3 regions of the Pseudoduganella sp. R-31 genome follow, and region 3 is predicted to be linked to each of the others. Evidence: predicted binding sites of a transcription regulator. Region 3 holds the regulator's gene; each other region holds the start of a gene.
What was found. Region 3 encodes LexA, which represses DNA repair genes until DNA is damaged. Its sites were predicted from a motif close to ACTGTATNNNNATACAGT; they were not measured.
Positions count from the first base shown of each region.

Region 1 (6,121 bases), 850 kb from region 3:
GGCCAGTTCCTGTTCGATCTTGATCGCTTCCAGGCGTGCCAGTTGGCGCAAACGGATTTCCAGGATGTCTTCAGCCTGGCGGTCCGACAGCTTGAAGCGTTCGATCAGCGCCGCCTTCGGCTCGTCCGAATTGCGGATGATGGCGATGACCTCATCGATGTTCAGCAGGACGATCTGGCGGCCTTCCAGGATGTGGATGCGCTCATCGACCTTGTTCAGGCGGAACTGGGTGCGGCGGGTCACGGTGGCGAAGCGGAATTCAATCCACTCGCCCAGGATTTCGCTGATGCCTTTCTGGCGCGGGCGGCCATCGCCGCCGATCATCACCAGGTTCATCGACGCTGAAGTCTCCAGCGAGGTGTGCGCCAGCAGCATGTGCATGAACTCGGTCTGGTTCTGGTTCTTCGATTTAGGCTCGAACACCAGGCGCACAGCGGCCTCGCGGCCGGATTCGTCGCGCACCTTGTCCAGCTGGCCAAGCAGCAGGCCCTTCAGCGCAACCTGTTCCGGCGATAGGGCTTTCTTGCCCAGTTTGACCTTTGGATTGGTCAGCTCTTCGATTTCTTCCAGCACCTTCTGCGATGAAGTACCTGGGGGAAGTTCGTATACAACTGCCTGCCACTGGCCGCGCGCCAGTTCTTCGATCTTCCAGCGAGCGCGTACCTTCATCGAGCCGCGGCCGGACGCGTACATGTCGTCCAGTTGCGCGCGCGGAGTGATCAACTGGCCGCCGCCAGGGAAGTCCGGGCCCGGGATCAGTTCCATCAGTTCCGCGTGGCTGATCTTCGGATTGCGGATCATCGCCACGGCAGCTTTCGCCACCTCGGTCAGGTTGTGCGAAGGGATTTCGGTCGCCAGGCCCACAGCGATACCGGAGGCGCCGTTCAGCAGCACCATCGGCAGGCGCGCCGGCAGCAGGGCCGGTTCTTCGTACGAGCCGTCGTAGTTCGGGATGAAGTCCACGGTGCCCTGGTCGATTTCGTCCAGCAGCAGTCGCGAGATCGGGGTCAAGCGGGCTTCGGTGTATCGCATTGCCGCTGCGCCGTCGCCGTCGCGCGAGCCGAAGTTACCCTGGCCGTCGATCAGCGGATAGCGCAGCGAGAAATCCTGCGCCATGCGCACCAGCGCGTCGTACACCGACTGGTCGCCGTGCGGGTGCAATTTACCCAACACGTCGCCGACCACGGTGGCGGACTTGCGCGGCTTGGCGGTCGGGCCCAGGCCCAGTTCATTCATCGAGTACAGGATGCGGCGCTGCACCGGCTTCTGGCCGTCGCACACGTCCGGCAGGGCGCGGCCCTTGACCACGGAAATGGCGTAATCCAGGTAGGCGCGCTCGGCGAAGGTCGAAAGGGTCAGCGATTCGCCGCCGTCATCACCGCCGCTGCCGCCATTTGGCGGCAGTTCCGGGGTTGGTTCGTCAAAGAGATTTGCTTGAGTCATAGTTTTTACTTTCTAACTGGTAATTCGGCCGGGTGGCCGTCCCGTCTGACCCGCGGAGTCAGACACCAGGCCCGCACCGGTCGCGTACCAGTGTCTGACCCCGCGGGTCAGACACTGCTTTACCGGTTTTAGATATCCGCTTCCACTTCGTTGCCGTGTTCTTCAATCCACGCGCGGCGGGCGGCGGCTTCGCCTTTGCCCATCAGCATATTGAAGCGCGAGGAGGAGTAGCTGTGGTCGAAATCGCCCAGCGACACCGGCAGCAGGCGGCGGGTGTCCGGGTTCATGGTGGTTTCCCACAGCTGCTCGGCGTTCATCTCGCCCAGGCCCTTGAAGCGGGAGATGGTCCAGGAGCCTTCCTTCAAGCCGTCCTTGCGCAGCTTGTCTTCAATGGCCACCAGTTCGCCGTCGTCCAGCGCATACAGCTTCTGGATCGGCTTCTTGCCGCGCGCCGGTGCGTCAACGCGGTACAGCGGCGGACGCGCCACGCAGATGTGGCCCTTGTCGATCAGGGCAGGGAAGTGGCGGAAGAACAGGGTAAGCAGCAGCACCTGGATGTGGGAGCCGTCGACGTCCGCATCGGAGAGAATGCAGATTTTGCCGTAACGCAGGCCAGACAGGTCAGGCGAATCGCCATGATTGTGCGGATCGACGCCGATCGCCACCGCGATGTCGTGGATTTCGTTGTTGGCGTACAGGCGGTCGCGGTCAGTCTCCCAGGAGTTCAGCACCTTGCCCCGCAGCGGCAGGATGGCCTGGAACTCCTTGTCGCGGCCCATCTTGGCCGAACCGCCCGCCGAGTCGCCCTCGACCAGGAACAATTCGGTGCGGGTCATTTCGTCCGATTCGCAATCGGTCAGCTTGCCCGGCAATACAGCCACGCCTGACGACTTCTTCTTCTCGACCTTCTGCGCGGAGCGCAGGCGCGATTGGGCTTGCTTGATCACCAGCTCCGCCAGCTTCTTGCCGTAGTCGATGTGCTGGTTCAGCCACAGTTCCAGCGCGGGCTTGGAGAAGGTCGATACCAGGCGCACCGCATCGCGCGAGTTCAGGCGCTCCTTGATCTGGCCCTGGAATTGCGGGTCCAGCACCTTGGCCGACAGCACGAAGGAAGCGCGGGCAAACACGTCTTCCGGCAGCAGCTTCACGCCTTTCGGCAGCAGCGAGTGCAGCTCGACGAAGTTCTTCATTGCGCCGAACAGGCCTTCGCGCAGGCCCGATTCGTGGGTGCCGCCGTTCGGGGTCGGAATCAGGTTGACGTAGGATTCGCGCACCACGGCGCCTTCCTCGGTCCATGCCACCACCCAGGACGCGCCTTCGCCTTCGGCAAAGCCTTCCGCATCAGGGGTGGCGAACTGCTCGCCCTCGAACAGGGGGATCAGGGTTTCGCCGCCGGAGGTGGTTTGCGCCAGTTGCTCGTTCAGGTAGCCGCGCAGGCCGTCCTTGTACATCCAGGTCTGTTCGTCGCCGGTCTTGGCATTCTTCAGCGTGACCGATACGCCGGGCAGCAGCACGGCCTTGGAGCGCAGCAGGCGTTGCAGCTCGACCTGCGAGATCAGCGGCGAATCGAAATACTTCGCATCCGGCCAGGCGGTCACGCGGGTACCGGACTTCTTGCCATCCTTCGGCGCCGGCTGGGAGCTCAATGGCTCGACCAGGTCGCCGTGTTCGAAGGCGATCTGGTGGAAACCGTTGCCGGCGTCGTCTTTACGCCACACTGCAATTTCCAGGCGCTTGGACAGCGCGTTGGTGACGGATACGCCGACACCGTGCAAGCCACCCGAGAAGGCGTAAGCGCCGCCCGAGCCCTTGTCGAACTTGCCGCCCGCGTGCAGGCGGGTAAAGACGATTTCCACCGTCGGCACGTTTTCTTCAGGATGCAAGCCGACCGGAATACCACGGCCGTCGTCTTCGACGGTGATGGAACCGTCGGCATTCTGCGTCACGATGATGTTTTTGCAATGGCCGCCCAATGCTTCGTCCGAGGCATTGTCGATCACCTCCTGGATGATGTGCAGCGGGTTCTCGGTGCGGGTGTACATGCCCGGGCGCTGCTTGACGGGTTCCAGTCCTTTGAGGACGCGGATAGATGATTCGCTGTAGTCGGAAACTGGTTTTTTAGTGGCCATACGTGTTATTGGTAATGCAAAGTGCTGTGATTGTATACAGTATTTTCCGGTTTGACGGATCGCATGCTTGCGCATTCTATCCGCTACGGCCGGTGGCGCAAGGGAATCGCAGCGTTAAAATGGGTTTTATGACTACAGATCGGCGCCCGTTCGCAGTCAGGCTGGTCGGCTTCCCCCAGGAAGCCGAGCGCGCGCTCGCGCTGGGACTGGCCAAGGCGCCCGCCGACGGACCGGCCTATCTCTGCCTGACCGAAGACAGCCTGCAGGACCCTGATATTTACCTGGCCAACGGCACGGAACTGAAAGCGCTGGCAGCCATCGCATCGTTGGCTGCAGGCGACATCCGGCCGGCGCTGGTGCTGGGAGCGACCGGCGTGCTCCTGCCATATCCGAACCTGCCGCTACCAGTGCAGTGGAGCGCCATGTATGCGGAACTGGGCCGCCTGCTCCAGCGCCGCGCCGACGTGCTGGCCGGCCTGTCGGCTTCCGTCGATTCGCTGGTACCCGAGCGTCGGCGCCGCGAGCGGCTCGACCTCGATCTGACCGATCCCGCTGTCTATGAAAAGATGCGCAAGCCGCGCCGCGAGGGCGCCGTGCTGTGCGTCGATGCCAACGCCAATTTCAGCGAGCAGCTGGGCCAGTCCCTGAAACAGTTCGGCACTGCGGTGCTGTGGGCGGTGGACGGTGTGGCAGCGCTGACGCATTGCCGCCAGCAGCCGGTGGCTGTGGTACTGATCGACTTCGCCGCCCCGATCATTGACCATTACCTGCTGTGCGCCCAACTGCGCAGCCTGGAGGCGCAACCCGAAGTGATCTTCCTGGTGCAGTCGGCCCACGACTACGACCTGACGCGCGGACGTGCCGCCGGCGCCGCCGGCATGCTGGACAAGCCGCTGGCTGAACACCAGGTGCAGGCGGTGCTGCGCAAATTCATGCGGCTGTAGGTATTTTTATGCGGCGTTGATTTGTCGCTGCCTTCTATTTAGACCGTTTTTACGCGCCGATCGATACGCTTTCGTCACCTTCTTTTTGACGAAAGCGAATGTATGAAGAACGCGTTATTCCTGGCGGCGGCGATGCTGTCCGCTCCTGCCTTTGCCAATGATCTGAGCTTCAACGCTGCGCTGGCCAGCGATTACCGCTATCGCGGGATCTCGCAATCGCGCCTGCAGCCCGCGTTGCAGGCCGGCGCCGATCTTGCCGACAGGGGGACAGGCTGGTACGCGGGCGCCTGGGCATCGGCCATCAACTGGACGCGCGATGCCGGTGGGGCCGGCCGCGTGGAGCTGGATATCTACGGCGGCAAGCGCGGCCAACTGACGGCAGATGTCAGCTACGACGCGGGCGTGCTGACCTATGTTTATAAGGGGCGCATCCCAGGCCTCGATAACCCTGACACGACGGAGATCCACGGCCAGCTTGGATACGGCCCGGCGACCTTGAAATACTCGCATTCCGTGACCAGCCTGTTCGGCTTCGCCGACAGCAAAAACTCCGGCTACCTGGACCTGGGCGCAAATGTCGATGCGGGCGCCGGCTACACCATCAACCTGCACGCTGGCCACCAGCGCGTGAAAAACAATGGCGTCGCCGACTACAGCGACTGGAAGCTGGGCGTGAGCAAAGACCTGGGCATCGCCAGCGTGCAGCTGGCTGCCGTCGGCACCAATGCCGGCAAGGCAGCCTACGCCTCGCCAGCCAACGGCAAGTTCCTGGGCAAGAGCGCCTTGCAGCTCACGGTCAGCCGGACCTTCTGATTTTTACACCTTGTTTACACCGCTTTGCCGAGTCTTTACACCGAATTTAGGCGTGTCTCGATAAGCTGGTTCGCATGCAAACAAGACCTTTCGGGGAACCTGATGGACATCGTTTTTATTGGCGCAATCGTCGCCTTTTTCGTGCTGGTTGTCGCCATGGCGGCCGGTTGCGACAAGCTGGGAGGGAAGCAATGAATATCTTTTATCTCATCGGCTCCGTCGCCACGGCCGGCTTGCTGGTCTACCTGCTGGCTGCCCTTCTGAAAGCGGAGGACCTGTAATATGACCCCCCAATCCTTCCTGCTGCTGGCCGTCTTCCTGCTGGTCCTGGTCGCCGCAGCGTGGCCGCTCGGCGCCTTGCTGGCTCGCGTGGCCGATGGCAGCAAAATCCCTGGCCTTGGCTGGCTGGCTGCAGTCGAAAGGCTGCTGTATCGTGCCGCTGGCGTGCCGGGCGACGAAGCGCAGCGAGGCATGGGCTGGAAGGCCTACGCCAAGGCACTTCTGGTCTTCAATCTCGTTGGCACCCTGTTTGTCTACGCTGTTCAGCGCTTGCAGGCCTGGCTGCCGCTTAACCCCCAGGGCCTGCCTGGCGTCAGTCCGGACTCCTCCTTCAATACCGCCGTCAGCTTTGTGGCCAACACCAACTGGCAAGGCTATGCGGGCGAACAGACCATGAGCTATTTGAGCCAGATGCTGGCGCTCGCCGGCCAGAACTTCTTCTCGGCGGCCACCGGCATTGCCGTGGCCTTTGCCCTGATCCGCGGTTTCGCCGCGCGCTCGGCAAAGTCGATC
Region 1 covers NZ_CP183986.1:6,111,035-6,117,155, reverse strand. The annotation lists gene parC (DNA topoisomerase IV subunit A) at 1-1,443, opposite strand, end outside; gene ACN9MY_RS27850 (DNA topoisomerase IV subunit B) at 1,572-3,572, opposite strand; gene ACN9MY_RS27845 (response regulator) at 3,701-4,516, shown strand; gene ACN9MY_RS27840 (TorF family putative porin) at 4,619-5,329, shown strand; gene ACN9MY_RS27835 (potassium-transporting ATPase subunit F) at 5,521-5,610, shown strand; gene kdpA (potassium-transporting ATPase subunit KdpA) at 5,612-6,121, shown strand, end outside.
Region 1: ACN9MY_RS27850 (DNA topoisomerase IV subunit B) is a predicted target of LexA. The motif match lies at 3,596-3,613, and genes of this name have one in related genera.

Region 2 (6,121 bases), 1.1 Mb from region 3:
TCGGCCGCCGTGGCCATGCCGTTGAACAGCGAGGGCACTCGCCTTCCCGCCACGTAATACTCCGCCACGTTGGAAGTGCGGCTGATCACCCCGATCGCCGCGTACAGGATGATGGTGGCGAACATGAACAGGTAGCCGATCCACAGGCGCGGCATGCCTTCCTTTTCCAGCATCGCCAGCGCGAGCAGGAACATGGCGAAGCAGCCGGTAAAGATCGTGTAGTAGCGCTGCAGCTTGCGGAAGAAGGGCGTCCTCATGCCTGGCCCCCGCTTTCGCGCAACTGCTCGCTTCTATAGCGCCGCTCCAGCGCGCGCATGCGCCAGGCATAGAAGCCGATGATGGCAAGGTAGATCAGCGAAGCGCCTTGCGCCGCCAGGTAGAACGACAGCGGCCAGCCGAAGATCGACAGCCCGCTCAATTCGCGCGCGAAGAAAATGATGCAGAACGTGGTGAGCAGCCAGGTGGCCAGCAGCCAGCCGGTCATGCGGCGTACGCGGCGCCAGTGGCGCTCGAGCTTATCCAAAATGCGGTACCTCTTCTTCTTCGGGCGGCGTGTCCGGCACGCGCAGCGGGAACGTCACGCGGAACAGGCAGCCCGGATATTTCGGGTCGGTGGTGCGCGGGTTGGCGAACAGGTCGACTTCCGCATCGTGCTGCTGCGCCACTTCGCGCACGATCGGCAGGCCCAGGCCGGAGCCCTCGGTATTGCTGCCCAGGATGCGGTAGAAGCGCTCGAACACATGGCCGCGTTCCGCCGCCGGGATGCCGGGGCCGTTGTCTTCTACTTCGAGCAGGGCATGCCTGCCTGTGCGGCGCACGCGCACCGTGACGGCGCTGCCGCGCGGCGTGTAGCGCAAGGCATTGTCGATCAGGTTGGACAGCATCTCGCGCAGCATCATCGCGTTGCCGGAAATCGGCACGTCCTCGGTCGGCGGTTCATAGCCAAGGTCGATGCCGTAGTTGAAGGACGCCTGCACCCAGTCGTGCACCGTGCTGCGCGCCACTTCGCCCAGCTCCAGCGGCTCCATCGCGGTGCCGGCCTGCGGCTGGTTCTCGGCGCGTGCCAGTGCCAGCAGCTGGTTGACCAGGCGGGTGGCCGCCTGCGACGACTTGGCCAGCTGTTCCAGCGAACGGTGCACCTCGGCCTGGTCGGTCTGGCGCAGCGCCAGTTCCGATTGGGTGCGCATGCCGGCCAGCGGGGTTTTCATCTGGTGCGCAGCGTCGGCGATGAAACGCTTTTGCGAATCGATCGACAGTTTGAGGCGCTCCAGCATTTCATTGAGCGACTTGACCAGCGGCGTGATTTCTTCCGGCACCTGGCGCGGCGGGATCGGGCTCAGGTCGTCCGACGGGCGGGCGCGGATGCGCTCCTGCAGTTCACGCAGCGGCAGCAGCCCGCGCGACAGCGCAAACCACACCAGGGCCAGCACGATCGGCAGGATGATGAACTGCGGCAGGATCACGCCCTTGATGATTTCATTGGCCAGCTTGGCGCGCTTTTCCAGCGTTTCGCCGACTTGCACCAGGGCCAGGCGCTGCGGCTGCGCCTTGTCTTCTTCCAGGTTGACCCAGGTCCAGGCGATGCGGATCGGCGTGCCGTGCAGGGTGGAGTTGCGGAACAGGACCGCGCCGGCGCGGATGTCCTGCAGCTCGGGATCCTGCTTCGGCGGCGGCGGCAGGTCGCGGTCGCCGTCGACGTGGGCGCCGGTCGGGCTGCTGACCTGGTAATAGATATTGTCCACGTCGTCGGCACGCAGGATGTCGCGCGCCGGGCCGGGCAGGCGGGGAATCACGCCGGCCACTTCGCGCACCTGCTGCGTGAGCACGGTGACGGTGTCTTCCAGCGCATGGTCGAAGGGCTGGTTGGCGATCGACTTCGCCACCAGGTAGGTGATGGCGATGCTCATTGGCCACAGCAGCAGCAGGGGAGCGAGCATCCAGTCGAGGATCTCGCCGAACAGCGAGTGCTGGATCTCGTTCTCTTCGGCGGCCGGGGCATGGTCCCAGTCGGCGGCCTGCTGCTCGCCGTTCACGGTGCAGCCGGCGGTTGCGGCGGGTTGAATTTCTCCAGGCAGTAGCCGAGCCCGCGCACGGTGGCGATGCGGATGCCGCCCACTTCAATCTTCTTGCGCAGGCGGTGCACGTACACCTCGATGGCGTTGTTGCTGACCTCTTCGCCCCATTCGCACAGGTGGTCCACCAGCTGTTCTTTCGACACCAGGCGCCCGGTGCGCGCCAGCAGGATTTCCAGCAGGCCCAGTTCACGCGCCGACAGGTCCAGCATCTGCTCGTTGATATAGGCGCTGCGCCCGACCTGGTCGTAGGTGAGGGGGCCGTGCTTGACGACGGTGGAGCCGCCGCCCTGGCCGCGCCGGGTCAGGGCGCGCACCCGCGCTTCCAGCTCGGACAGCGCGAACGGCTTGGCCATGTAATCGTCGGCGCCCAGGTCGAGGCCGTTGACCCGCTGCTCGACCGAATCGGCGGCGGTCAGGATCAGCACCGGCAGCAGCGAGCCGCGCGTGCGCAGGCGGCGCAGCACTTCCAGCCCGGACATCTTGGGCAGGCCCAGGTCCAGGATCAGCAGGTCGAATTCCTGGGTGGACAGGGCCGTGTCCGCCTCCTGCCCGTTTTTTACGCAGTCGATCGCATAGCCGGACTGGCGCAGGGAGCGCGTCAGGCCGTCCGCGAGGACGCTGTCATCTTCGGCTAATAGGATACGCATAAGGACACTGTACTCCAGCCGTTTGACTTTTCGCAAAGTTTGCAAAAAGGGGCTTGTCAAAAGCACTGTAATTTTATACAGTACCACCTGTACAACGTAGTGACCCAATTCATTTAGCCCGCGAAAGAACATCATGGACGACAAAAAAGGCGCAGTACCTGCATCGGAAAAAGCCAAGGCCCTGGCGGCCGCACTGGCCCAGATTGAAAAGCAGTTTGGCAAAGGCTCCGTGATGCGCATGGACGCATCCGCCCCGATCGAGGAAGTGCAGACTGTCTCCACCGGCTCCCTGGGCCTGGATATCGCGCTGGGCGTAGGCGGCCTGCCACGCGGCCGTGTGGTGGAAATCTACGGTCCTGAATCTTCCGGTAAAACCACCCTGACCCTGCAAGCCATCGCTGAAATGCAGAAAATGGGCGGCACCTGCGCCTTCATCGACGCGGAACACGCGCTGGACGTGGTGTATGCCCAAAAACTGGGCGTCAACCTGCACGAGCTGCTGATCTCCCAGCCGGATACCGGCGAACAGGCCCTGGAAATCTGCGACGCGCTGGTGCGCTCCGGTTCCGTGGACCTGATCGTGGTCGACTCGGTTGCCGCGCTGACCCCGAAAGCCGAAATCGAAGGCGATATGGGCGACTCCCTGCCGGGCCTGCAGGCGCGACTGATGTCCCAGGCGCTGCGCAAGCTGACCGGCACCATCAACCGCACCAACACCCTGGTAATCTTCATTAACCAGATCCGCATGAAGATCGGCGTGATGTTCGGCTCGCCGGAAACCACCACCGGCGGCAATGCCCTGAAGTTTTACGCTTCCGTGCGCCTCGACATCCGCCGTACCGGCTCGATCAAGTCGGGCGACGAGGTGATCGGCAACGAGACCAAGGTCAAGGTGGTCAAGAACAAGATTGCGCCGCCGTTCAAGGAAGCCCACTTCGACATCCTGTATGGCGAAGGCACCTCGCGCGAAGGCGAAATCATCGACCTGGGCGTGGAAGCCAAGATCGTCGAGAAGTCGGGTTCCTGGTACAGCTACGGCGGCGAGCGTATCGGCCAGGGCAAGGACAATGCCCGTTCCTTCCTCAAGGAGCGTCCGGCACTGGCGCGTGAAATCGAGAACAAGGTACGTGCGGCGCTGGGCGTGCGTGAGCTGCCGGCCGTTTCCGATGATGGCGAAGAAGCGCCGAAGCTGCGCGCGGTCGACTAAAACCGGTAAGGCAGCCGGATGGCCGTCCCGTCTGACCCGCAGGGTCAGACACTGGTATGCCGGAGCCACAGGCCGTAGATCAGAAGGTGTCTGACCCTGCGGGTCAGACATCGGTTTACCGGTTTAACAGATGCCCCTCCCCAAACCCACCCTAAAAGCCCGTGCCCTGCGCCTGCTCAGCCAGCGCGAGCACAGCCGCCTCGAACTCGCCCGCAAGCTGCAACGCCACGCGGAAGAGGGCGACGACATCGAAGCCCTGCTCAACTTCCTCGAGCAAAACAAATGGCTCTCTGAAGAGCGCTTCTCCGAAAACCTGGTGCACCGCCGCGCCGCCCGCTATGGCAACAGCCGCATCGTGGCCGAACTGCAGCACCACGGCATCGGCGGCGAGATGCTGGCCGAAGTCAAGGAAAGCCTGAAAGAAGACGAAGTCGAGCGCTGCTGCGAAGTGTGGCGCCGCAAATTCGGCGAAGTGGCCGAAGATCCCGAAGGCCGCCAGAAGCAATTGCGCTTCCTCATGTCGCGCGGCTTCTCACAAAAGGCCATCCGCACCGCCATGAAGGGCACCATGCCCGACGAGGACTTTTAAATTGGCCTGACAAGGTGTGCTACACTTCGAGAGTTTTATGCAGCACCGCGGGTGCGGTGGTTGTCCGTAGAAGCTGCGGCGTACTGATTAGCTGCTTATAATTTTGGCCACTTTTGAGTGGCATCGGTCTTATGTCCTTGTCAAATCCAGTCTCCCGACGTGCGCTGCGGCATACGCGCGCCATAGACATCCAGGCGTATTCACGCGAGGATGGCCTGTGGGATCTTGACGCCCATATCACGGACATCAAATCCTTCGACACCATGCTGGCATCGGGCCCGCGCAAGGGCAACGAAGCCCTGCACGACCTGTGGCTGCGCGTGACCGTCGATAAGCAGCTGACCATCGTCGATGCCGAAGCAAGTTCGGACGCTGCTCCCTATCCTGGCCATTGCAACACGATCGGCCCTGCCTACAAAGCCTTGATCGGCCTGAACCTGATGAAGGGTTTTCGCCATGCAGTCAAGGAAAGGCTGGCCGGCGTACAAGGCTGTACCCACCTGACAGAATTGGCCCTGGTGCTGCCGACGGCAGCCGTGCAAGCCTTTGCCAACGATGTCTGGCCAGTGAACGAGCGCTCCAGCACTGCGACAGAAAAACCGTTCCAACTTGACAAGTGCCACGCCCTCAAGACCGATGGCGGGGCAGTTGCCGAGTTCTACCCACGCTGGTACGTCAACAAGACGGAAGCAGCCTAGGTGCTGTACAAAATACATCTAACCAACAAACAGGTATTCGAAAGAAGGGAAAGCCAGCATGAAAATCCATGAGTATCAAGGCAAAGAAATCCTCCGAAAGTTCGGAGTGACCGTACCGCGCGGCATTCCGTGCATGTCCGTGGAAGAGGCAGTGAAAGCTGCTGAAACCCTGGGCGGCCCAGTGTGGGTCGTGAAGGCACAGATCCATGCAGGTGGCCGTGGTAAAGGCGGCGGCGTGAAAGTTGCCAAGACCATGGAACAGGTGAAAGAGTACGCCGACCAGATCATGGGCATGCAGCTGGTGACCCACCAGACCGGCCCTGAAGGCCAGAAAGTCCGCCGCCTGCTGATCGAAGAAGGTGCCGACATCAAGAAGGAACTGTACGTTTCCCTGGTGACCGACCGCGTCACCCAGCGCGTAGTCCTGATGGCTTCCTCCGAAGGCGGCATGGACATCGAAGAAGTCGCTGAATCGCACCCGGAAAAAATCCACTCGATCGCTATCGATCCAGCCGTCGGCCTGACCGACGCTGAAGCCGCCGGCATCGCCGCCAAGATCGGCGTGCCGGAAGGCTCGATCGCCGACGCGGTGACCAACCTGCAAGGCCTGTACAAAGCCTACTGGGAAACCGATGCTTCCCTGGCTGAAATCAACCCGCTGATCCTGACCGGTTCCGGCAAGGTCATCGCCCTGGACGCCAAGTTCAACTTCGACTCCAACGCCCTGTTCCGCCACCCGGAAATCGTTGCTTACCGCGACCTGGACGAAGAAGATCCAGCCGAAGTCGAAGCTTCGAAATTCGACCTGGCCTACATCTCCCTGGACGGCAACATCGGCTGCCTGGTGAACGGCGCCGGCCTGGCCATGGCAACCATGGACACCATCAAGCTGTTCGGCGGCGAGC
Region 2 covers NZ_CP183986.1:6,316,033-6,322,153, reverse strand. The annotation lists gene ACN9MY_RS28925 (sodium:solute symporter family protein) at 1-257, opposite strand, end outside; gene ACN9MY_RS28920 (DUF4212 domain-containing protein) at 254-523, opposite strand; gene ACN9MY_RS28915 (sensor histidine kinase N-terminal domain-containing protein) at 516-2,033, opposite strand; gene ACN9MY_RS28910 (response regulator) at 2,030-2,722, opposite strand; gene recA (recombinase RecA) at 2,856-3,929, shown strand; gene recX (recombination regulator RecX) at 4,060-4,518, shown strand; gene ACN9MY_RS28895 (DUF2889 domain-containing protein) at 4,650-5,216, shown strand; gene sucC (ADP-forming succinate--CoA ligase subunit beta) at 5,275-6,121, shown strand, end outside.
Region 2: recA (recombinase RecA) is a predicted target of LexA. The motif match lies at 2,787-2,804, and genes of this name have one in related genera.

Region 3 (6,121 bases):
AGCTTGCATTCACAATCGGCAGGCCGGCCGGGGTGTATCGAATCTCATCCCGTTCGGCGATCAGGGCGGTAACCCGGAGCTGGTTGTACAGACCGTCTCCTGTCAGGAATTAGGCCGCTGCAGGAGCTGCTGGGGCTTCGGCGCGATGGCTCTTGGCCGCGTCTTCACGCTGGACCGACTTCATCATCGGGGAAGGAGCGGTTTCCGCTTTCTTCATCTTGACGGTCAGGTGACGCAGCACGGCATCATTGAATTTGAATGCGGTTTCCAGCTCAACCAGGGTCTCGTTGTCGCATTCGATGTTCAGGCAGATGTAGTGTGCCTTGGCCAGTTTCTGGATCGAGTACGCCATTTGACGGCGGCCCCAATCTTCAACACGGTGCACGTTACCGCCGCGCGAGGTCACGCTGGTCTTGTAACGTTCGATCATCGCGGGCACTTGCTCGCTTTGGTCCGGGTGGACGATAAATACGATTTCGTAGTGACGCATTAATAACTCCCTTAAGGACTGTGAATATAGCCCACCCCGGCGTCAAGACGGGTGTGGGAAGAGGTAAGCCCGCAAGCATAGCAGACTTTGCCGGCCGGCTCAAGGTTTACTGATGGCGCGCAAAGCCCCCTGCCCGCTGGGCTGGCATGCCGGGGCATGGACCAGTCGACGCCGCCTGGAAGCTGCGCCCTTGCATTGCTCCAGGTAAGAACCCTGGATGACGCGCTGCTTGCCTGCGGCTTAATCGCCTGAGGCTTCGCCCCTCGCCGCCATGGCAGGCTGCGTCGCCTCAGACGATTGCAAGATCCCGGCGAGGAACCCGAGCCCGGCCGCCAGCCAGACCAGGGAGGCGACCACATCAAACGTCCACACACGATCGGGGAATTTGTACAAGTAAGGCACCACCAGCAGCCCGCGCAGCAGGCAAATCGCAGCAATCGTGCCCTGCGCCATTTGCGCAAATGGCAACCAGCGCAAGCGCCCTGCGCCAGCCAGCGCATACAAGGAGCAGATCAACATCAAGGCCCCTATGACTACCGCGCCAGCCGGCGCGAACCACGTCCCGGCGCGGGCTGATGCAACGACCTTGGGCGGCGCCTGCAGGAAGGCATACCACTCCGGCCCCAGCCAAGGCGCCGCGAAATGAATCACGGCACCGAACAAGGAAATCCCCGCCGCCAGCAAGAAAGCAAACCGTCCCATCCTGCCCTCCAATGGTTGTCGAAACATTATTAAGCCGAATATTTTCTGTCATTGCAACAAATTTGCTTGCAATTCCTTTCATACTGTACAAAAATACAGACTGTCTATATCCACAGTTCACCATAGCGCCATGATCAAGCTCACAGCACGACAAGAACAGATCCTCAACCTGATCAAGGATGCGATCGACAGCACCGGCTTCCCGCCTACCCGCGCCGAAATCGCGGCGGAGCTTGGCTTCAAGTCCGCCAATGCTGCAGAAGAACACTTGAAAGCCCTGCAACGCAAGGGCGCCATCGAAATTACCGCCGGCACCTCGCGCGGCATTCGCCTGACCGGCAACTTCGGCGGCCCGGCGACCGGTGCAGCAGCGCCGCGCCCGGCCGCTCGTGCCAATGTCGAATTCGACGACATGCCAGCCGTCCCGGCCGGCATGCTGGTTTCCCTGCCGCTGATCGGCCGCGTCGCCGCCGGCTCGCCCATCCTGGCCCAGGAAAACCTGGAGACCACCTACAGCGTCGACCCCAAGCTGTTCTCGGCCAAGCCGGACTTCCTGCTGAAGGTGCGCGGTGAATCGATGCGCGACATCGGCATCATGGACGGCGACCTGCTGGCCGTGAAAAAGACCGACAGCGCCCGCAATGGCCAGGTCGTGGTGGCCCGCATCGGCAACGATGTCACCGTCAAGACCTACCGCAAAACCGGCAGCAAGATCGAACTGCTGCCGGAAAATCCGGACTTCAAGGTGATCACAGTGACCGAAGAAGACGACTTCGCCCTGGAAGGCCTGGCCGTTGGCCTGATGCGAACCTGGCACTAAGACCGTCCTGCGCTCGGGGTGCGACGTGCGCCCTGGGCCTTTCTCCCGCGCTGGCCCGGCTGGCGCAATCCCTGCCCCTCCGCTGGCCAGCATGCCGTTTTAAGCCAGCCTGCGCCCCCATTTCTGCATTCTGTCGCACTCGGGTTCCATGACAAGGGCCGCTCGAGTTATCCTTCTTGCATCGAAAAAAGGAGAGGAGATCACATGCACGTCCGCCGTATCAGCTCGATCCTGTGCGCCTTGGCGCTGTCCATTTCCACCGCATACGCCGCCGCCCCGCAACAGCAGTTCGCCAACATGGGCGACCTGCAGCTTGAAAACAAAGCCACCATCAACGATTGCTCGATCGGCTACCGTACTTTCGGCACCCTCAACGCTGACAAATCAAACGTCATCCTGTTCACGACCTGGCACACCGGCACCAGCCGCGATGCGGCAGGGATGCTGCAAAGCGGCGCCCTGTTCGATCCGGCGCCATGGTACGTGATCGTGGTCGATGCACTGGGCAATGGCGTATCCTGCTCCCCTTCAAACAGCAAGACCCAACCAGGCCCCTCCTTTCCGCAGTTCTCGGTACGCGACATGGTCGCCAGCCAGCACAAGCTCCTGACCGAAAAACTGGGCATCAAGCACCTTCACGCCGTCATGGGCTACTCGATGGGCGGCATGCAGGCCTTCCAATGGGCCGCCAGCTACCCGGGCTTCATGGACGTAGCCATTCCCATCGCCGGCACACCGCGACTGACATCGTCCGACATGCTGTTCCTGCGCATCGTTGAAAAGTCGGTACTTGACGAGCCAGCCTACGCAGGCGGCCGCTATGCCCAGAACCCGCCGCTGCCGATGTATAACCTGCTGTTCGCAATGAACTTCGACAGCCCGGCGCATCGCAGCGCACGCACCGCGCCGAAGGACTTTGAAAAATTCTTCCGCGAGAGCCAGGCCTCCGATCCTGACGGCACTGACGCCAACAATTCCCTCTGGCAGATCCGCGCTGTACTGGGCCACGATATCGCCCAGGGCGGCAAGCTGGAAGACGCGGCGCCGCGCATCAAGGCGCGACTGGTCCCGATCAATGCAGCCCAAGACCATTTGGTCAACCCTGGGCCGGCAATCGCCTTCTCCAAGCTGCGCAAGGAAGAAGCCACCGTGCTTGACACCGACTGTGGCCACGCAGCGCTGCGCTGCGCCATGCCTGCCATGAAGGCCATTGTGGAAAAAGCGCTACGCTAAACCTGCAGCCTGTCTAGCCAATCCTGCATTTCGTCGCAGCCACGCTCCCCGGGTGGCTGCGCTCACTTACAGTCACAAAAAGCACACCACAACCGGGGAGATTTGATGTTCAAGCCTTTCTGCATCGCAGCTGCGATGCTGGCGGCGCAATCCGCGTTCGCCTTCGACAACCAGGCCAACCACTACCGCCTCAGCATCGACAAGGATGCCAAACGCGCCCACGTCGAAGCCGACGTCTGGGTCGAGGGCCGCGACCTCGCGCTGTTCAACTGCATGCCGATACCGCAGCTCAAAAACGGCCAAGCCGACCTGATCGAAAAACTGCAAGTGCACGACATGGCCGGCAATGCCGTCGTCCTGAAAGACAAGGGCGAAGGCGAATACGACGTGGACGGCGACCGCCGCCTGCGCCTGTCTTACGACATCCGGCTGGAGCACGACAAATACCAATGGCCGGGCGGGAACGAAGAAGTGTCCTATCACACCGACGAAGGCTTGATGTCGGTCGGCTATCCATTGTTCATCGTCCCCGGCGAGAAAATGCTCGGGCAAACCGAAGTCACATTCGACCTGCCGATAGGATGGAAAGCCAATACGCCTTGGCGCAGCACCGGCAAGCCGGGCACCTTTTTGGTCGAGTCGCGGCGTGAACTGGTGAACAACGCCTTCTTCTTCGGCACGGCTCACGCGGAAACCTTCAAGGCGGGCGGTGTTGAAATGACGCTGGTGATGGGCAAGCAGTACTGGAAGCGTCGCGACGCCTTCATCTCCATGATCGACAAGCAGATGAACAGCTACCAGAAGCTGTATGGCCGCGGACCGGTCGCCGACCGCTTCCTGATCGTGATCAACCAGGGCGATAGCGGCGACGGCGGTGCGTTTGCCGGCTCCTTCAGCCAATACCTGAAAGACGACGGCAGCGAAGTCGCCCGTCCGATCTGGGGCAAGGTAATGGCGCACGAACTGGCCCATTTCTGGGATGGCCACTCGCTGGTGCCGAAGAACGAAAGCGAGGAATGGTTCAAGGAAGGGGTGAACGACTACGTCACCGTGATCACCATGGCGCGCAACAAGCTGATGGACCGCAGCATGCTGATCCAGCAGCTGGAAAATCTCGCACGCGGCCAGAACGTCGCGCGCAACGTGCAAGGCTTGACCGTCACCGTACGCGAAGCGGTGAAGGACAAGCACCGCAACTGGCTGCTGGTCTACGGCGGCGGCACGATCGCCGGCCTGGCGATGGACGTCGAACTGCGCAAGGCCAGCAAGGGCAAGGTCAGCCTCGACACGCTGCTGAACGAGATGTACAAGGAGTTCGGGCACAAGGGCAAGCAATACGACCAGGCCGATATTGTCCGCATCGGCAAGGCGATCAGCGGCGTCGACCTCGACCCGCTGCTGAACAACATCGTCGCCACCAGCAAGGCGCCGGATCTGAGCCCGCTATTCAAGGAGATCGGCCTGCGCCTTGAGCAATTCGGCATGCTGGAAACCTACCTGCTGCGCGACCCGGCCGCGACAGTGGAGCAGAAAGCCCGCTTCAGCGCCATCTTCGGCGTCCCGTACTAAATAAAAGTCGGGGTCAGGTCTGGCAATCCGCCACGTTTTTCGCATGGCGAAAAACGTGGCGGATTGCCAGACCTGACCCCGACTTTCGTCTCTTAATCCAATGCGTTCTTGAAGTCGGCGATCAGGTCGGCGGTATCTTCGATGCCGACGGAGACGCGAATCAGGCTCTCGGCGATACCCATCGAAGCGCGGCGTTCGGGGCCCATCTCGTAGAAGATGGTGTGCGAGACCGGGATCACCAGCGTACGCGTGTCGCCGAGGTTGGAAGTCGGGATCGCGAGCTTCAGCTTGTTGAGGTAGTCGAAGCAGTCGATGCCCTCCTTCAGCTCGAAGCTCAGCAACGAGCCGAAGTCCTTGAACAGCTCCGCTGCGATGCCATGCTGCGGGTGCGATTTGAGCCCCGGGTAGTACACGGCTGCCACGCGCTCGTCGGTTTCCAGCATTTCGGCCAGGGCGCGCGCGTTGGCCGATGTGCGGTCCATGCGCAGTGCCAGCGTTTCGGCGCCGACGGCGATATGGTGTGCAGCTTCCGGCGCCAGCGAGGCGCCGAAATCGCGCAGCGCCTTGGCGCGGATTTGCACCAGGCCCCACTGCACCGCTGGATTTTTCTTGTAGTTCTCGAAGATATTCGGGAACCTGGTCCAGTCGTAAGCGCCGGTGTCGGTCAGCGCGCCGCCCAGCGCGTTGCCATGGCCGCCGATGGATTTGGTCAGCGCATTCACCACCAGGCCCGCGCCCACGTCCTTCGGCCGGAACAGGTAGGGCGACGTCATCGTGTTGTCGACGATGTACAGGATACCGCGCGCGGCACACAGTTCACCGATGCGTTTGAGGTCGGCGATCTGGGTGCGCGGGTTGGCGATGGTCTCCACGAACACCATGCGGGTTTCTGGCTTCAGCGCCGCGGCTACGTTTGCCACGTCGGTGGCGTCGACAAAGTCCACGCCCACGCCCTGCCCCGCCACGGTCTGCCACAGCGAGTTGGTATTCCCGAACAGGAACGACGACGACACGACATGGTCGCCGGCACGCAGCAGCGCCTGGAACACGGCGCCGATGGCGCCCATGCCCGTGGCAAAGCAGATCGTGCCCACGCCCTGCTCCATCTTGCTGACCTTGTCCTCCAGCGCGGCAACCGTCGGGTTGCCCTGGCGGCCGTAGCGGAAGCCCGGCTCCTTGCCCTGGAACACCGACGCCAGCTGGCGCGCGTCGGCGTAGCCGAACGTCACCGAGGTATGGATCGGCTTATGCAGGGAGCCGTGTTCGATGCCTTTCTGGCGGTCGTTGTGCAGGATGGTCGTCGTGAA
Region 3 covers NZ_CP183986.1:5,256,774-5,262,894, forward strand. The annotation lists gene priB (primosomal replication protein N) at 1-91, opposite strand, end outside; gene rpsF (30S ribosomal protein S6) at 110-490, opposite strand; gene ACN9MY_RS23920 (hypothetical protein) at 731-1,192, opposite strand; gene lexA (transcriptional repressor LexA) at 1,323-2,012, shown strand; gene ACN9MY_RS23930 (alpha/beta fold hydrolase) at 2,217-3,245, shown strand; gene ACN9MY_RS23935 (hypothetical protein) at 3,351-4,814, shown strand; gene ACN9MY_RS23940 (cystathionine gamma-synthase family protein) at 4,907-6,121, opposite strand, start outside.